DNA from 2 places in the Micromonospora sp. CNZ295 genome. Region 1 is predicted to be linked to the other one. Evidence: riboswitches for the same ligand, from Rfam matches in the RefSeq annotation. Region 1 holds a riboswitch; the other holds the start of a gene.
The links. A riboswitch is a leader RNA that binds a small molecule or an ion and turns the genes downstream of it on or off. The one in region 1 is predicted to bind S-adenosylmethionine.
Positions count from the first base shown of each region.

Region 2: another riboswitch for S-adenosylmethionine. It lies ahead of EV376_RS19595 (ABC transporter substrate-binding protein); the one in region 1 lies ahead of EV376_RS02970 (aminotransferase class V-fold PLP-dependent enzyme).

Region 1 is NZ_SHKZ01000001.1:630,578-638,366, reverse strand. It holds gene EV376_RS02990 (hypothetical protein) at 1-199, shown strand, start outside; gene EV376_RS02985 (FAD-linked oxidase C-terminal domain-containing protein) at 217-1,608, opposite strand; gene EV376_RS02980 (HD domain-containing protein) at 1,765-2,397, opposite strand; gene EV376_RS02975 (FUSC family protein) at 2,576-3,775, shown strand; gene EV376_RS02970 (aminotransferase class V-fold PLP-dependent enzyme) at 3,783-5,045, opposite strand; SAM riboswitch class IV at 5,091-5,212, opposite strand; gene EV376_RS02965 (PrsW family intramembrane metalloprotease) at 5,233-6,720, shown strand; gene EV376_RS30045 (hypothetical protein) at 6,794-6,961, opposite strand; gene EV376_RS02960 (GroES family chaperonin) at 7,022-7,360, opposite strand; gene EV376_RS02955 (AI-2E family transporter) at 7,519-7,789, shown strand, end outside.
Region 2 is NZ_SHKZ01000001.1:4,181,769-4,189,557, forward strand. It holds gene EV376_RS19560 (AMP-dependent synthetase/ligase) at 1-999, shown strand, start outside; gene EV376_RS19565 (NADPH-dependent FMN reductase) at 1,113-1,691, shown strand; gene EV376_RS19570 (helix-turn-helix transcriptional regulator) at 1,688-2,644, opposite strand; gene EV376_RS19575 (DinB family protein) at 2,707-3,279, shown strand; gene EV376_RS19580 (VOC family protein) at 3,281-3,718, shown strand; gene EV376_RS19585 (amino acid ABC transporter ATP-binding protein) at 3,770-4,501, opposite strand; gene EV376_RS19590 (amino acid ABC transporter permease) at 4,498-5,271, opposite strand; gene EV376_RS19595 (ABC transporter substrate-binding protein) at 5,342-6,166, opposite strand; SAM riboswitch class IV at 6,397-6,510, opposite strand; gene EV376_RS19600 (RraA family protein) at 6,592-7,284, opposite strand; gene EV376_RS19605 (glycoside hydrolase family 15 protein) at 7,463-7,789, shown strand, end outside.

The DNA.
Region 1 (7,789 bases):
GGCCGACCCGGGTCTGGCCAAGGAGACCGACCAGGCGCGGCAGTACCGGGTCACCTGCATCGACGCGTTGACGTCCAGCCTGCTGACCTCGGCCGGCACGATCACCTCGCAGGACTGCCCGGGCGAGGTGCAACCGAAGATCGCCAACGAGATCCTGCTGCTGCTGACCCAGGCCACCCCCGCCGAACCCACCGCCTGAGCCGGCGCCCGGCGCGGTCAGAGCACCTTGCCCGGGTTGAGCAGCCCGGTCGGGTCCAGCGCCGCCTTGACCGCCTCGTGCACCCGTACGCCGACCGGGCCGATCTCCCGGGCCAGCCAGTCGCGCTTGAGCAGGCCGACGCCGTGCTCGCCGGTGCAGGTGCCACCCATCTCCAGCCCCAGCCGCATGATCTCGTCGAAGGCCCGCCGTCCCCGCTCCAGGCTCGCCGGGTCGGCCCGGTCCACCACGATGTTCGGGTGCAGGTTGCCGTCCCCGGCGTGCCCCACCACTCCGATCGGCACGTCGCACTCGGCCGCGATCCGCGCCACGCCGTCGAGCATCGCGGCCAACGCGCCCCGGGGCACCGCCACGTCGTCGATGATCAGACCACCGTTGCCGGCCGGGTACGCGTCGGCGGCGAACTTCTCCATCGCCGGGTGCGCCAGCCGCCGGGCCTGCAGCAGCGCGGCCGCCTCCACCGCGTCGGTGGCCGCGTACACCTCGTCGGCCCCGGCGGCCTCGCAGACCGCCGCGACGCCGGCCAGGTCGTCGGCGGCCCGCGTGCCGGTGTCCACGGCGGCCAGCAGCAGCGCCGCCGCGTCCGTCCGCAGCCCCATCGGCCGGTACGCCTCGATGGCCCGCAGGTGCGTCTGGTCGAGCAGTTCGAGCAGGCTGGGCGAGAGGCCCTGGGCGCCGATCTCGGCCACGGCGGCGCCGGCGGCGGTGGTGGACGGGAAGACCGCCACCATGGTCAGCGACTCGGCCGGGGCGGGGCGCAGCGCGACGGTCACCTCGGTGATCACGCCGAGGGTGCCCTCCGAGCCGACGAAGAGCCGGGTCAGGTCGTAGCCGGCCACGCCCTTCGCGGTCCGCCGGCCGGTGCGCAGCACCTCGCCGGAGGCGAGCACCACCTCCAGGCCGAGCACGTACTCGGTGGTCACGCCGTACTTCACGCAGCACATGCCGCCGGCGTTGGTGGCGACGTTCCCGCCGATCGTCGACGATTCCCAGGACCCGGGGTCGGGCGGGTACCACAGGCCGTGCTTCGCGACGGCGGCGGCGAGCGTCGCGTTGACCACGCCGGGCTGCACCACGGCGATCCGGCTGACCGGGTCGATCTCCAGGATCCCGTCCAGGGCCGCGGTGCTGATGATCACGGCGCCCTCGACCGCGTTCGCCGCGCCGGCCAGCCCCGTCCGGGCACCCTGCGGCACCACGGGTACGCCGTGCCGGGCCGCCGCGCGTACCACCGCCGCCACCTGCCCGGTGTCCCGGGGACGGGTGACCACGAGCGGCGTGCCCGAGGCGCAGAGATCCGCCTCGTCCCGCTCGTGCATCCGCAGCAGATCCGGATCGGTGAGCACGGCGTCGTCGCCGAGCGCGGCACGCAGTTCGTCGAGGAGAGGCATGCGCCGAGGCTACGACCCCGCTATCTGATCATCAAAACCCCGCCTCCGCGCTCCGGGATCTTGTCCTTTCGATCCCTGGAATGTGTTCTTCGTGGCGGTTTGTCGGGGGCAGAACCTGCCGGATCGCGGAGCGCGGGGCGTGCCGGGGCGGGGCTGTCAGAGGGTGGCCAGTTCGCGGGTCAGGTTCGCGCGGGCGGCGGGGTCCCAGCGGGCGGACAGGGTGGGGTGGCGGTAGCGGGTCGGTCGGGCCAGCAGGGCGGCCAGCACCTGGGACCGGGCGGTGCGGAACTGCGCCTCCGGCACGTGCGCGTACTCCCGGCGGATCGCGGCGGCGTACCGGTCGTACACCTCGGGGGCGGCGGCCAGGACCGCGAGGTCCGCGTCGCAGAGCAGGCCGCCGTCGGCGTCCGCCGGGTCGGTGACGTGGTCGGCGGTGAGCAGCACCAGCCGGCGTACCTCGGCCACGGCGGCGGCCGGAAGCCCCACCCGGTCGAGCAGCGTGCCGGCGAGCGCGGCGCTGTCCCGCTCGTTGGCGGCGCCGCCGGCCCGCGGGTCGTAGACGGCGTCGTGGCACCACGCCGCGAGCCGCACCAGGTCGGGCCGCCGGGCCAGCCGGGCGTACCCGTCGATCACGTCCAGCACGGCGGTCAGGTGGGCGGGCGTGTGGTAGTGCCGGTGCGGCTCCCGCCAGCGCCGGATCAGCTCGGCTCCGGCGGCCGTCACCTGCCCGGCGTCGGTGGCGCCGGCGTCCCGGGCCGCGGTACGCCACCGGTCGAGGAGGTCCGCCACGCCGTCGAGTGTGCCGGTTGCCGCCGGAGGTGTTAAGCGGAGACCCCTCCGCTACCGCGGGCGTTGAGAAGGGGCCCTTCCGTTCGAGGATTCTTCGGGCACGGTGCGGGTAGTACCGGCCGTGGCCCGGGACGAACGACCTTCGCTGACGCAGCGGTTCGCGTTGCGGGACGGCGGTGTGGACATCGACGGGGCCCGGATCGCCGAGGCGGTGCAGCAGCTCCACCACCGGAGCAAGGCCACCCTGCACGACCGCCTGCACCGGGTACGCATGTCGCTGGGCCTCGCCGTGCAGGCCGGACTCGCCGCCGGCCTGTCCTGGCTGGCGGCACACGAGCTGCTCGGTAACCCGGAGCCGGTCTTCGCGCCGATCTCGGCGGTCGGCACGCTCGCCGCCTCGGTCGGCCAGCGGTTCCGGCGGACCCTGGAGCTGATCGCCGGGGTGGCCGTCGGCGTGGCCATCGGCGACGTCCTCATCTACTTCCTGGGCACCGGCGCCTGGCAGCTCGGGCTCGTGGTGACCGCCGCGATCATCCTGACCATCTTCGCCGGGGGAAGCGTGGCGATCGTGATCCAGGCGGCGGCGACCGCCGTGCTGATCGTGACGCTCACGCCGTCGACCGAGAACCTGGAGCTACCCCGGTTCGTCGACGCCTTCGTCGGTGGTGGGATCGCGCTCCTGGTCACCGCGATCCTGTTGCCGCTCAACCCGCTGCGGGTGCTCAACCGCGCCGCCCGCCCGGCGCTGGACCTGCTCGCCGCCCAGCTCGACATGGCCGCCGAGGGGCTGCGGGAACGGGACCGGGACAAGTTGCAGGGCGCACTGGAGCGGTTGCGCGACAACAAGGAGGAGCTGGCCACGTTCGGCGAGGCGATCGAGGGCGCCAAGGAGACCGCGACGCTCTCGCCCGCGCGCTGGCACCGGCGTAACGAACTCTCCCACTACGCCGAGGCGGCCGACCCGATCGACCGGGCCATGCGCAACAGCGGCACGCTGGTCCGGCGGGCCGTCACGCTCGTCGAGGACGAGGAGGCGATCCCGGACCCGATGCCGGACGCGGTGGCGCACCTCGCCGAGTCGGTACGGCTGCTCAAGCAGGAGTTCGCCGCGGGAGCGGAGGCGGAGAAGGCCCGCGAGCGGTCGCTGCGGGCGGTCAGCGAGGCCGGTCGGGCGTACGAGGAGGGGGTGGGCTTCTCCGGCAGCGTCGTGATCGCGCAGGTGCGTACCACGGCCAGCGACCTGCTGGTCGCCTCCGGCATCGCGCAGGACGAGGCGAACCGCTGGGTTCGCCGGTCCTTCGGCGAGCCGGACGGGGCCGGGGCGTCGGCCGAGCGGAACGGCACAGCCAAGCCGCCCACCGCACCGCCGGTCGGCTGACCGCCCGTCAGCCGAGCGCGGCGAGCGCCGTCACCAGCCGGTCCACGTGGTCCGCCGTGCTGCCCAGCCCGATGCTGGCGCGCAGCGCCGTCGCCGGCAGGTCCCGCCGGCCGGCACGCGCGGCCGCCTCGGCGAGCAGCCGCCGGGCGAGCGGGTGGGCGCAGAACAGGCCGTCGCGTACGCCGATCTGCTGGTGCCGGGCGAGGCCGGCCGCCACCTCGGCCGAGTCCCGACCGGCCACCACGAACGAGACGATCCCCACCCGTGGCGCGTCGGGGCCGAACGTGCGCAGCTCGACCACGTGCGGCAGCGCCCGGAGGCCGTCGCGCAACCGGCCCAGCAACGCCTGCTCGGCGTCGTGCAACGCCACCCGGTCGGCGGCGGCCAGGGCGTCGCAGACCGCGGCGAGGGCCACCGCGCCGAACAGGTTCGGCGTTCCGGCCTCGTGCCGGGCCGGCCCGGTCGCCCAGCGGACGTCGTGGGTGGCGGCGCCGACATGGCTGGTCGCCCCGCCGCCGGCGAGGTAGGGCGGCGCCGCGTCCAGCCAGTCGGCCCGCCCGATGAGCACACCCGCGCCGAACGGCGCGTACAGCTTGTGCCCGGAGGCGGCCAGGTAGTCGACGTCGAGGGTGCGGACGTCGACGGGAGCGTGCGGGGCGAGCTGCGCGGCGTCCACTACGATCCGGGCCCGGTGCCGGCGGGCGACCCGGGCCAGCTCGGCCACCGGCCAGCGTTCGCCGGTCACGTTGCTCGCACCGGTCACCGCGACCAGCACCGGCAGCTCGCGGCCGGGACCGCCGCCCCGGCGCAGTTCGCCGAGGGCGGCGTCGAGCGCGCGGACGGCGCCGGCCGGGGCATCCGGCACCGGCAGCCGGACCGAGCCGCGCGGCCAGGGCAGCAGGTTGGCGTGGTGCTCGCCGCCGAAGGTCACCACCGTGCCGCCGGCCGGCAGTGCCCGGGCCAGCAGGTTCAGCGCGTCCGTGGTGTTCCGGGTGAAGACCACGTGGTCGTCCGGCCGGGCGCCGAAGAAGTCGCCGACCGCCTGGCGGGCCCGCTCGTACGCCAGCGTGCAGCGCCGCGACAGCGCACCCGCGCCCCGGTGCACGCTCGCGTACCAGGGGAGCAGCTCGGCCACCGCGTCGGCGGCGGCCCGCGCGCACGGCGCGGTGGCCGCGTAGTCCAGGTTGACCTGACCCGGTACGCCGAGCACGTCGAGCGGTCCGGCCTGGGCGAGCGACGTCGCCGGTGGGGGTAGGAGAGTGAGCGTCATCTGCGGCGCCTCCGGGGCCAGGGACCCCGGTGGGCACACGGGCGGGGTCCGCGCTTGCCCGGCGCGCGGATCGGGCCGGGCCCGGTCATCACCCGGGGCACCCCACCGCGAACCTCGACGAGGGTTGCCGGCCAGCAAGCCGGGGCTTGACGCTGGCGCTCGTGACCTGCCCGCAGCATAGCGGGCCGTGGTGCGGCCGTCCCGGCGGGCCGGCGGTGACTACGCTGACGTCATGGCCGACACCCCGCCCGGCGTGCCCCTGCCGCCGTCGCCGACCGCCGCCGACCCGTCGGCCAGCCCCCGGATGCCGGTACGCCGTACGAGCTGGGTCCGCTACCTGGTGCTCGGCGGGGTGGTCCTGCTGATCGCCGCCTGCGCCGTCTTCATGGTGTGGCGACTCGGCGAGAGCCTCGGCGGTGAGGCACTGCTGGTCGGCGTGATCGCGGCGATCCTTCCGGTTCCGGTGCTGGTGGCCTGTTTCCTGTGGCTCGACCGGTACGAGCCGGAGCCGCTGAAGTACCTGATCTTCTGCTTCGCGTGGGGCGCGTTCGTCTCGACGGCCGCCTCGCTGACGGTCAACGGCTTCGCTGCCGGCGTCTTCGAGCGGCTGAGCCTGCCCGTCGCGCTCACGGCCGTGCTTGTCGCGCCGTTCATCGAGGAGCTGACCAAGGCGCTCGGGCCGATCCTGCTGCTGATCTTCCGGCGCCGGGAGATCTCCGGGATCACCGACGCCCTGGTCTACTGCGGGCTCTCCGCGATCGGCTTCGCGATGGTGGAGAACATCCTCTACCTGGGCGGTTACGGCTACCGGACCGGTGTCGAGCAGTACGGCCCGGCGACCGGCACGCAGCAGGTCATCGCCATCTTCATCGTGCGCATCCTGCTCTTCGGGTTCGCCCACCCGCTGTTCACCTCGATGACCGGGGTGGGGCTGGGCATCGCCGCCCGTACCGCCGACCGTCGGGTGCGGGTGCTGGCGCCGGTCGCGGGTCTGCTGCTGGCGATGATGCTGCACGGCACGTGGAACCTGCTGCCGACGCTCACGCAGGCCACCGGCCAGCCGCTGATCCTGCTCTACGGGTTCCTCGGTGTCATGGTGCCGATCTTCTTCGGCATGGTCGGGCTGGCCGTCTGGCTGCGGTCCTGGGAGGGCCGGCTCACCGAGCGCACCCTCCCGGACTACGTCCGCGCCGGGTGGCTCACCCCGCCCGAGGTGGCGGCGCTGAGCAGCCTCGGGCGACGGCACGCGGCGCGGGCGTGGGCCAAGCGGGTCGGCGGCGACGCCGGCCTGAAGGCGATGCGGGGGTACCAGTTCGCCGCGACCCGGCTCGCGTTGCTGCGCGACGGCATGCGGCGTGGGCTGGACAGCCGCCCCAAGGACCGGGAGCGGGCCGCCGCCGAGGAGCGCCACCTGTTGGAGATGATCAGCGGCTACCGCGCGTTCTTCGTCGGCCGTGACCCGTACGCCCCGGTCGGCGTCTGGGACGGGCACCGCTACCACCTGCGGTTCCCGGACGGCTCGCAGCGGCCGGTGGAGGCGCCGGACGAGCCGGTGGTCCCGATCCCGGTCGTGCTCGCCCCGCCACCGCCGCCCGCGTTCCCGCCCGGCTACGGCCCGCCGCCCGGCTGGCCCGGTCTCCGCCCGCCGGCCCCCTGGCCGCCCGGCCGGTACTGACGTCGGTTCGCAGCGCCGCGGGTCGCCGGGGTCCACCGGTCACGACCCGCGCCGGGCCCGCGGCCGATGGCGGTCAGGCGGTGAGGCCGGTCAGGAAGTCACCGAAACCCTGGAAGATCGCTACCAGGCCGGCGCCGATCGCCTTGAACATCTCGGCGGCACCCTCGGGGCGGAACGCCATGAAGTAGATCAGGAACGCGATGAAGCCCCAGAAGAGCAACTTCTTGATCAGCTCCGGCATCGTCCCTCCCCAGGGCCCCTGGTGCGGCTGGCTTCCCGGGAGGGAGCGGCGCAAACGGCCCTACAGGTAGAGACCCGTCGAGTCGGGCTCCACGCGTTGCGCGGCGACGGCGTGCACGTCGCGCTCGCGGAGCAGCACGTACTCCCGGCCGTGCAGCTCGACCTCGGAGCGGTCGTCGGGATCGAAGAGCACCCGGTCGCCGGAGACGATGGAGCGGACACTCGGGCCCACCCCGACGGCGGTGGCCCAGGCCAGCCGCTTGCCGACGGCGGCGGTCGCCGGGATCACGATGCCGGCGGTGGAGCGGCGCTCACCCTCGCTTCCCTCCATGCGTACCAGCACCCGGTCGTGCAGCAGCCGGATCGGCAGGCCGGAGTCGAGATTCTTGTCGGCGGTCACGCGGAAGACGCTACCGTGTCCCGCCCCGGCGGCCCGGCCGTGGTTACGGTCGCGGGGGCGGGGGCATTCGTGTGGCGGATCTGGCCTACGGTGGCGGGAACGGGCGTATCCTGTCCGACCTGACCGTGCCGGTACCGCTACTTCGTCAGGAGGTGCGCTTGAGCCGCTTCGAGCGGATGCGTGGACGGTTCCGTCGCGCGTACGAGTCGGGTCGTGAGTCGGTCCGGGCCCGGCGGGAGTTGGCCGCGGTCCGCCGTGCCGCTGACGACCCGGAGGCCGGCGCCGCCTCGCCGGAGCGACCGGGCCCGGTGGCGTCACCGTCGGCGACGGTGGTCGGCGCGGAGCCGCCCGCCGCGATGCACAACTCCACCACCAGCCGGGACGACGCGGACGTCCCGCACGCGTTGCGGATCAGCGCCGCCTGGTCGT
Region 2 (7,789 bases), 3.6 Mb from region 1:
CCCACGTTCATGCTGGCGGTGCCGCGGGTCTTCGAGAAGATGTACAACAAGGCCCGGCAGAAGGCCGAGGACGGGCACCGCGGCTGGCTGTTCGCCGTGGCCGACCGGGTGGCGGTCCGCTACAGCCGGGCCCTCGACACGGCCGGCGGGCCGAGCCTGCCGCTGCGCCTGGCCCGCCGCGGGTGCGACCTGCTGGCGTACCGGAAGCTGCGCGCGACGCTGGGCGGGCGGTGCGAGACGGCCATCGTCGGCGGGGCGCCCCTCGGCGAGCGGCTGGGCCACTTCTTCCGGGGCGCCGGCCTGCTGCTCCTGGAGGGGTACGGCCTCACCGAGACCTCGCCCGCGCTGACGGCGAACACGCCGGCCGCGCAACGGATCGGGACGGTCGGCCGGCCGCTGCCCGGCGTGGAGATCCGCATCGCCGACGACGGTGAGGTCCTCGCCCACGGCGACGTCGTCTTCCCCGGTTACTGGAACAACCCGGACGCCACCCGGGCGACGTTCACCCCGGACGGGTGGCTGCGCACCGGCGACCTCGGCAGCATCGACCAGGACGGTTTCCTCCGGATCACCGGCCGCACGAAGGAGATCGTCGTCACCGCGTCCGGCGTGAACCTCGCGCCCGCGCCGATCGAGGCGGCGATCCGCGGCAACCCGCTGGTCAGCCAGTGCATGCTGGTCGGCAACCACCGTCCGTACATCGCGGCGCTGGTCACCCTCGACCCGGAGGCCTTCGCCCGGTGGGTGTCGGCGCACGGGAGACCGGACGCCGACGTCGCCGCGTTGCGCGACGACCCCGAACTGCGCGGCGAGATCCAGCAGACCGTCGACCGGGCGAACGCGACGGTGGCGCGGGCGGAACAGGTGAAGACCTTCGCCATCCTGCCCTGCGACTTCACCGAGGCCGCCGGCGAACTCACCCCCACGCTGAAGATCAAGCGCGAAGTGGTCCAGCAGCACTACGGCGACGCCATCGAGGCGCTCTACCGGGGCCACTGATCCGCCGAACGCCGACGAAAAACGTCGAACCGAGCGCGGACGCGTGCCCGCTGGTCCACGCTTGAAGCGAGGCACCACGGACCGGACCAGCTCTGTCTGCGGCAGGAGACCTGATGCGTACCTACAAGGTCGGCTACTTCGTCGGCAGCCTCTCGTCCACGTCCATCAACCGGGAACTCTCGAAGGCGCTGCTCCGCCTGGCGCCCGAGGACCTCGAGTTCAGCGAGATTCCGATCGGGAACCTACCGCTGTACAGCCCGGACCACGACGCGAGCTACCCGCCGGAGGCTGCCGCGCTCAAGGACGCCATCCGCGAGGTCGACGCCGTCCTGTTCGTCACTCCCGAATACAACCGGTCGATTCCAGGCGGGTTGAAGAACGCGATCGACTGGGCCTCCCGTCCGTGGGGGCAGAATTCGTTCGACCACATCCCGGCGGGCGTGATCGGCGCGTCCATCGGGCAGATCGGCACCGCCGTGGCCCAACAGAGCCTGCGCGCCGTGCTGGCCTTCTGCAACGCCCGGCAGATGACCGCACCCGAGGCGTACATGCAGTACACCCCGGAGATCTTCCCGGGCGACGGTGCGGTCACCGACGAGTCCACGAAGGCCTTCCTGACCAACTACCTGGCGGAGTTCCGGGACCACGTCGTTCGGGTGCTGACCGTGCTGCCCCGCGCGGCCGCCCGTTAGCGACCGGCCATCGCGGCCAGGTGGCCGGCCAGCCGGGCGGCGGCCTCCCGCAGCTCCGGTGGCTCCAGCACCGCCACCTCGAAGCCCAGCCGCGCCACGTGCAGGGCCAGCCAGTCCAGGTCGTCCCCACCGACGACGAGCACACACCACCCGTCACGATCGTCCTCCACGCGCCCCACCTGGGGCGGCACCAGCGCCCGTACCTGCTCGGGCGCGGCGTGCACGCGTATCCTGGCGACGTGCCGGTACGGCGCCTCGGTGACCGCCCGCTGCACGTAGGCGACCGGGTCCGGGTGCTCCCGCGGCCGGAACCGCCAAGTCGTCGCCGTCACGTCGCGCATCCGGTCCAGGCGGAAGGTGCGCCAGTCGTCGCGGTCGACGTCCCGGGCCATCAGATACCAGCGGCGGCTGGTGGCGACCATCCGCACCGGCTCGACGGTGCGCTCGCGCTCCTCGCCGTCGCGGCCGGCGTACGAGAACCGGACCCGCACCGCGTCGCGGCAGGCCCGTGCCAGCGTGACCAGCAGCTCAGCGTCGATCTCGATCCCGGGACCGACGAGCGTCTCGGTGGCTCCGCGCACGGCCCGCACCTCGGCGCGCAGCCGGGGCGGCATCACCTGGTCGAGTTTCGCGAGCGCCCGCAGCGCCGCCTCGCCCGCTCCGCTGACCGTGCCGCCGGACGCCAACCGCAGCGACACCGCGGTCGCGATCGCCTCCTCGTCGTCGAGGAGCAGCGGCGGCAGCCGGGTGCCCGCGCCGAGCTGGTAACCGCCGCCGACGCCGGGGGTGGCGTGCACGGGGTAGCCCAGCGCCCGCAGCCGCTCCACGTCGCGACGCACCGAGCGGTCGGTGACCCGCAGCTCGGCGGCGAGCTCGGCGGCGGTCCAGGACGGCCGGCGCTGCAGCAGCGCCAGCAGCCGCAGCACCCGCTCGGTCGTCGCCTCGACGGTCACCCGCCGATCTTAAGCGCGGATCGCGGACCGAAGCTGTCCGCTATTCACGGAAGGCTGGCGCCATGACCGACCTGACCTGGAACCCGCTGCTCCGCGACCAGATCTCCTGGCACTGGACCAACCAGCTGCGGGGCCGCCTCGACGGGCTCACCGACGACGAGTACCTCTGGGAGCCGGCGCCGGGCTGCTGGAGCGTACGACCGCGGGGCACCGCAAGCGCACCGGTGCAGGCCGGCTCCGGTGCGATGACCATCGACTTCGCGATGCCGGAGCCCGACCCGCCGCCGTTGACGACGATCGCCTGGCGGCTCGGCCACGTGATCGTCGGCGTGCTCGCGGTCCGCAACGCCGGGCACTTCGGTCGCGCCCCCACCGACTACCAGTCCTTCGCGTACGCCCCGACCGCCGAGGCGGCGCTGGCCCAGCTCGACGCCGAGTACGCCACCTGGCGGGCCGGGGTCGAATCGCTCGGCGAGACCGGGCTCGCCCGCCCGTGCGGGCCGGCCGAGGCACCGTACGGCGACCGGCCGATGGCCGCCCTGGTCCTGCACATCAACCGCGAACTGATCCATCATCTGGCCGAGGTCTGCCTGCTGCGCGACCTCTACCGGCACACCCGACGGGAGACGAGCTGAGATGGCCCGCGACATCCAGATCACCTTCGACTGCACCGACCCCGCCAAGCTGGCGGCGTTCTGGGCCGCGACGCTCGGCTACCGCCTGCAGGAACCGCCCCCGGGCTTCGAGTCCTGGGAGCAGGCCCTGACGGCGTTCGGCGTGCCGCCCGAGCGCCGCAACGACGCCTCGGGAGTGGTCGACCCCGAGGGCGCCGGACCTCGGCTGTTCTTCCAGCGGGTGCCGGAGGGCAAGCGGGCCAAGAACCGCGTACACCTGGACGTGCGGGCCGCGCCCGGGCTGGCGGGCGACGCGCGGATGGCGGCCCTGGAGGCGGCGGCCGAGCGGCTCGTCGCGCTCGGCGCCACCCGGCTCGCCCGGCACGAGCCGGCGCCGCCGCTCGAAGCCGGTCACATCGTGCTCGCCGACCCCGAGGGCAACGAGTTCTGCCTCGACTGACCGCCGCCCCGGTCGGCGTCCCCGGCCCGACCGGGGACGTCGACCGGGCGACTAGAGGACCTGGGAGAGGAACCGCCGCAGCCGCGGGTGCCCGGCGGCTTCGAAGATCGCCGCCGGCGCGCCGGACTCCAGCACGACGCCCCGGTCCATGAACGCGACGGTGTCGGCCACCTCGCGGGCGAACCCCATCTCGTGGGTGACCACCACCATCGTCATGCCGCCCGCGGACAGCTCCGCCATCAGCGACAGCACACCCTTGACCAGCTCCGGGTCGAGCGCCGAGGTGGCCTCGTCGAAGAGCATCACCTGCGGTGCCAGCGCCAGCGCCCGCGCGATGGCGACCCGCTGCTGCTGGCCGCCGGACAGCTGCGCCGGCCGGGCGTCGGCCTTGGCGGCCAGCCCCACCCGGTCCAGCTGGTGCCGGGCCACCGCCACCGCCTCATCCTCGGGCAGCCCGCGGATCCGTCGCAGCGCGAGCGTCACGTTGCGCAGCACGCTCATGTGCGGGAAGAGGTTGAACTGCTGGAACACCATCCCGACCCGCTGCCGCAGCCGGTCCGGGTCGTCGGTGAGTACGCTGCGGCCGTCGAGCAGCACGTCGCCGCGGTCCGGCTCGATCAGCCGGTTGATCGTCCGCAGCAGCGTCGACTTGCCCGAGCCGGACGGGCCGATCACGCACGCGGTCGCCCCGCTGGGCACCTCCAGGTCGACGCCCCGCAGCACCCGGTTCGCCCCGAACGCGAGATGCACGTCCCGGACGCTCACGCTGACCGACGCGCTCATCGCGGGCCCCCTTCCACCGCGCCGGCGAGCGCGAGATCGTCGTCCTCGTCGTCGGGTGGCCCGGCCGCCCGGCCGTGCCGCAGCCGGCGGTCGATCGCGTTGACCGCGTGGGTCAGCGGCACCGTCAGCGCCAGGTAGAACAGGCCGGCCAGCAGCAGCGCCGACTGGTTGCCGGTGTTCGCCGCGTAGTCCTGCCCGATCCGGAACAGCTCCCGCTGGCTGGCCAGCAGGCCGAGGAAGTAGACCAGGCTGGAGTCCTTGATCAGCGCGATGAGCTGGTTCACCCAGGCGGGCAGCACCCGGCGGACCCCCTGCGGGATGATCACCACCCGCATCGCCTCGCCCCAGGAGAGCCCCAACGCCCGGGCGCCTTCCAGCTGCGCGGTCTCCACCGACTGGATGCCGGAGCGGAAGATCTCCCCGATGTACGCCGCCGCGATCAGCGACAGCGCCAGGATGCCCAGCGGATAGGGGTTCGGGCCCCAGACCTGCATGCCCAGCGGCGCCAGGCCCACACCGATCAGCAGGATGGTCGCCGCCGCCGGCAGGCCGCGGAAGACGTCCGTGTAGACCCGGGCCGGCCAGCGCAACCATCGGGTACGCGAGATACCGGCGACCGCGAGCAGCATGCCGAGCACCGAACCGATCAGGGCCGCGGAGACCGCCAGGATCAGCGTGTTGGGCAGCCCGACGGTGAGCATGTCGGGCAGCGCCTCGCGCATCGACTCCCAGTCGAAGAAGGTCTCCCACAACGTCCGTAGCGGGTCCACGATGCACCTCCGGTGTTAAGAAGGGCCCCTTCACCTCGCCCGGCGTTGCGAAGGGGCCCTTCCTGCGGGTTCAGCGGGCGCCGCTGCCGGGCCTGAAGTCAGCCGGGATCGGGCGGCCGGGGTAGTACTGCTCCTGGAGCCGCTGCCAGGTGCCGTCGGCGATCACCTCGTCGAGAGCCTTGTCCAGCGCCTCGCGGAGCGCGTCGTTGCCCTTGGCGAACGCGTACGCGGTCGGGGCCGGGCTGAGCAGCTTCGCCGCCACCTTGATCTTGCTGCTGTTGTCCGCGGCGAACTTGTCGCCGATCTCGGCCGGGGCGATCCAGGCGTCGGCCGTACCGGCCTTGAGCTGGTTGGCCGCGGCGTTGTAGTCCGGCACCCGCACCGGGTCGAGCTGGTTGCCGGTGGCGTAGTCGTCCTGGACGGTGCCCTGCACGACCACCACCCGCTTGCCGGCGAGCTGGTCGAAGCTGGTGATCGACGAGCCGGCCGGCACGTCGAGTCCGAAGTAGCCGAAGTCGTAGCCGTTGCCGAAGTCGACGGTCTTCCTCCGCGCCTCGGTGATGGTGATCGACGAGCTGCCCACATCGAACTTGCGGTTGGCGACCTGGGACAGCAGAGCCGAGAAGTCGGTGCCCACGAACTCGACCTTCAGGCCGAGCTTGTCGGCCGCGGCCACCAGCAGGTCGTTGTCGAAGCCGGTGAACTCGCCGTCCTTGAGGTAGACGTTCGGCGGCGCGTCGGTGAGTGTGCCGGCGCGCAGCACACCCGGCTGGAGCAGGTTGTACGGGTTGTCGGCGCGGTCGTCCGCGCCGCCGCACGCGGTCAGCGTGGCGGCGCCGAGGACGGCGGCGACGGCGAGAGTGGCGGCCCGGGTCAGGGTGGAACGGAATCGCACAGGTGCCTCCGAGAGGTACGGGCGCGCACGGACGTGCGGCGCCGACGGTGCGCCCGGTGGGCGTACCGCTGGGGTGGATCAGACGGAAGGGGGATTCGGCGCGGTCAGCGACACGCGTCGGTGCAGACCCGCATCAGGTCGACATGGCGGCGCCGGGTCAGGACCAACGGCGGGGCGACGATGCGGACGTACACGGCTCTCCTCCAAGGTCTGTGCTGACCTGGGGTGCCAGGCCACGCTTGCGCCGGAGCCCTGCTCCGGTGCCTGGTCCTCACCCGGGGCACCCCTACGTGGACGAGGGTTGCCGGCCAGCAAGCCGGGGCTTCGCGCTGGCGCTCATGACCTGGGCCGAGGTTAGCAGCGCGGGCCGGTGGGCTGTCCAGCCGGTATGACCACCCTCACGTGCGGCCTCACCTGCGGATTCGTCACTCCTCGATCGCCCCGCCGATGCGGCGCAGGTGGGCGCGGAAGGTGTAGCCGGGATCGGCGTCGCGGCGGGCCAGGTACTCGGCGAACGCGGTCTGCTCGCGCAGTGTCTCGCCGGCGCGGATCCGCTGCGCCTGCACCCGCTCGGTGCGGTGGATCCGCTCCGCCGCCGCCAGCACCTCCTCGCCCCGTACCGCCGGCACGAACAGCACCCCGTCGTCGTCGGCCAGCACGAGGTCGTCGACATCGACCCGGTGCGCGCCGAAGCGGGCACTGCTGAGCGACTCCGGCTCCCGCGGGTCGACCCGGGTCGGGCCCGCCGGCAGGGCGCCGTAGCTGAAGACGGGAACGCCGATCTCCACCAGCTCCGGCGTGTCCCGGTGCAGCCCCCACACCACCAGGCCGGCGACGCCGACCGCGGCGGCCTCCAGCACCGCCAGGTCACCCACGCACGCCTCGTCGGTCCGGCCGCCGTTGTCGATCACCAGCACGTCACCGGACGCCGCGTGCCCGTACGCCTCGAGGAACACGTCCACGCTGCCGTGGTGGCGCACCGGCAGCACCCGCCCGGCGAGCCGCTGGCCGGGAACCACCGGCCGGATCCCGGCCGGCGCCACCCGCAGCGGCACCCCCAGCCGGACGCAGGCGTCGGCCACCAGGGGCGTGGACAGGTCGGTGAAGCGCTCCCGCATGGGTCCTCCCGGTCGTCGGAACGGCGCCCACATCGTAGGAACGGACAGCGGCGGGCCGGCCAGGTCCAATGGTCGGCCGCTGGCCTCCGCCGGCTCCTCGGCAGGTGGCAGGGGGCGCGGTGAGGTGTGGGCCGGCGCAGCGGGGGTAGTCGCGCGGTCGGAGACCTGGGGAGGACTCGTGGACTCGTACCCGGCGGTGGAGGCGCACGGGCTGATCGGTGACCTGCAGACCGCGGCGTTGGTGGCGATGGACGGCACGATCGACTGGTTCTGCGCCCCGCGGTTCGACTCCCCGAGCCTCTTCGCCGGCCTGCTGGACCGCCACCGCGGCGGCTACTTCCGGGCCACCCCGGACGGCGTCGACTACACGTGCAAACAGCTCTACCTGCCCGGCACCCCGATCCTGATCACCCGCTTCCTCAGCGCGGACGGGGTGGGTGAGCTCATCGACTTCATGCCCGTCGCCGGGGATCGCGCCAGCGACCGGCACCGGCTGGTCCGGATG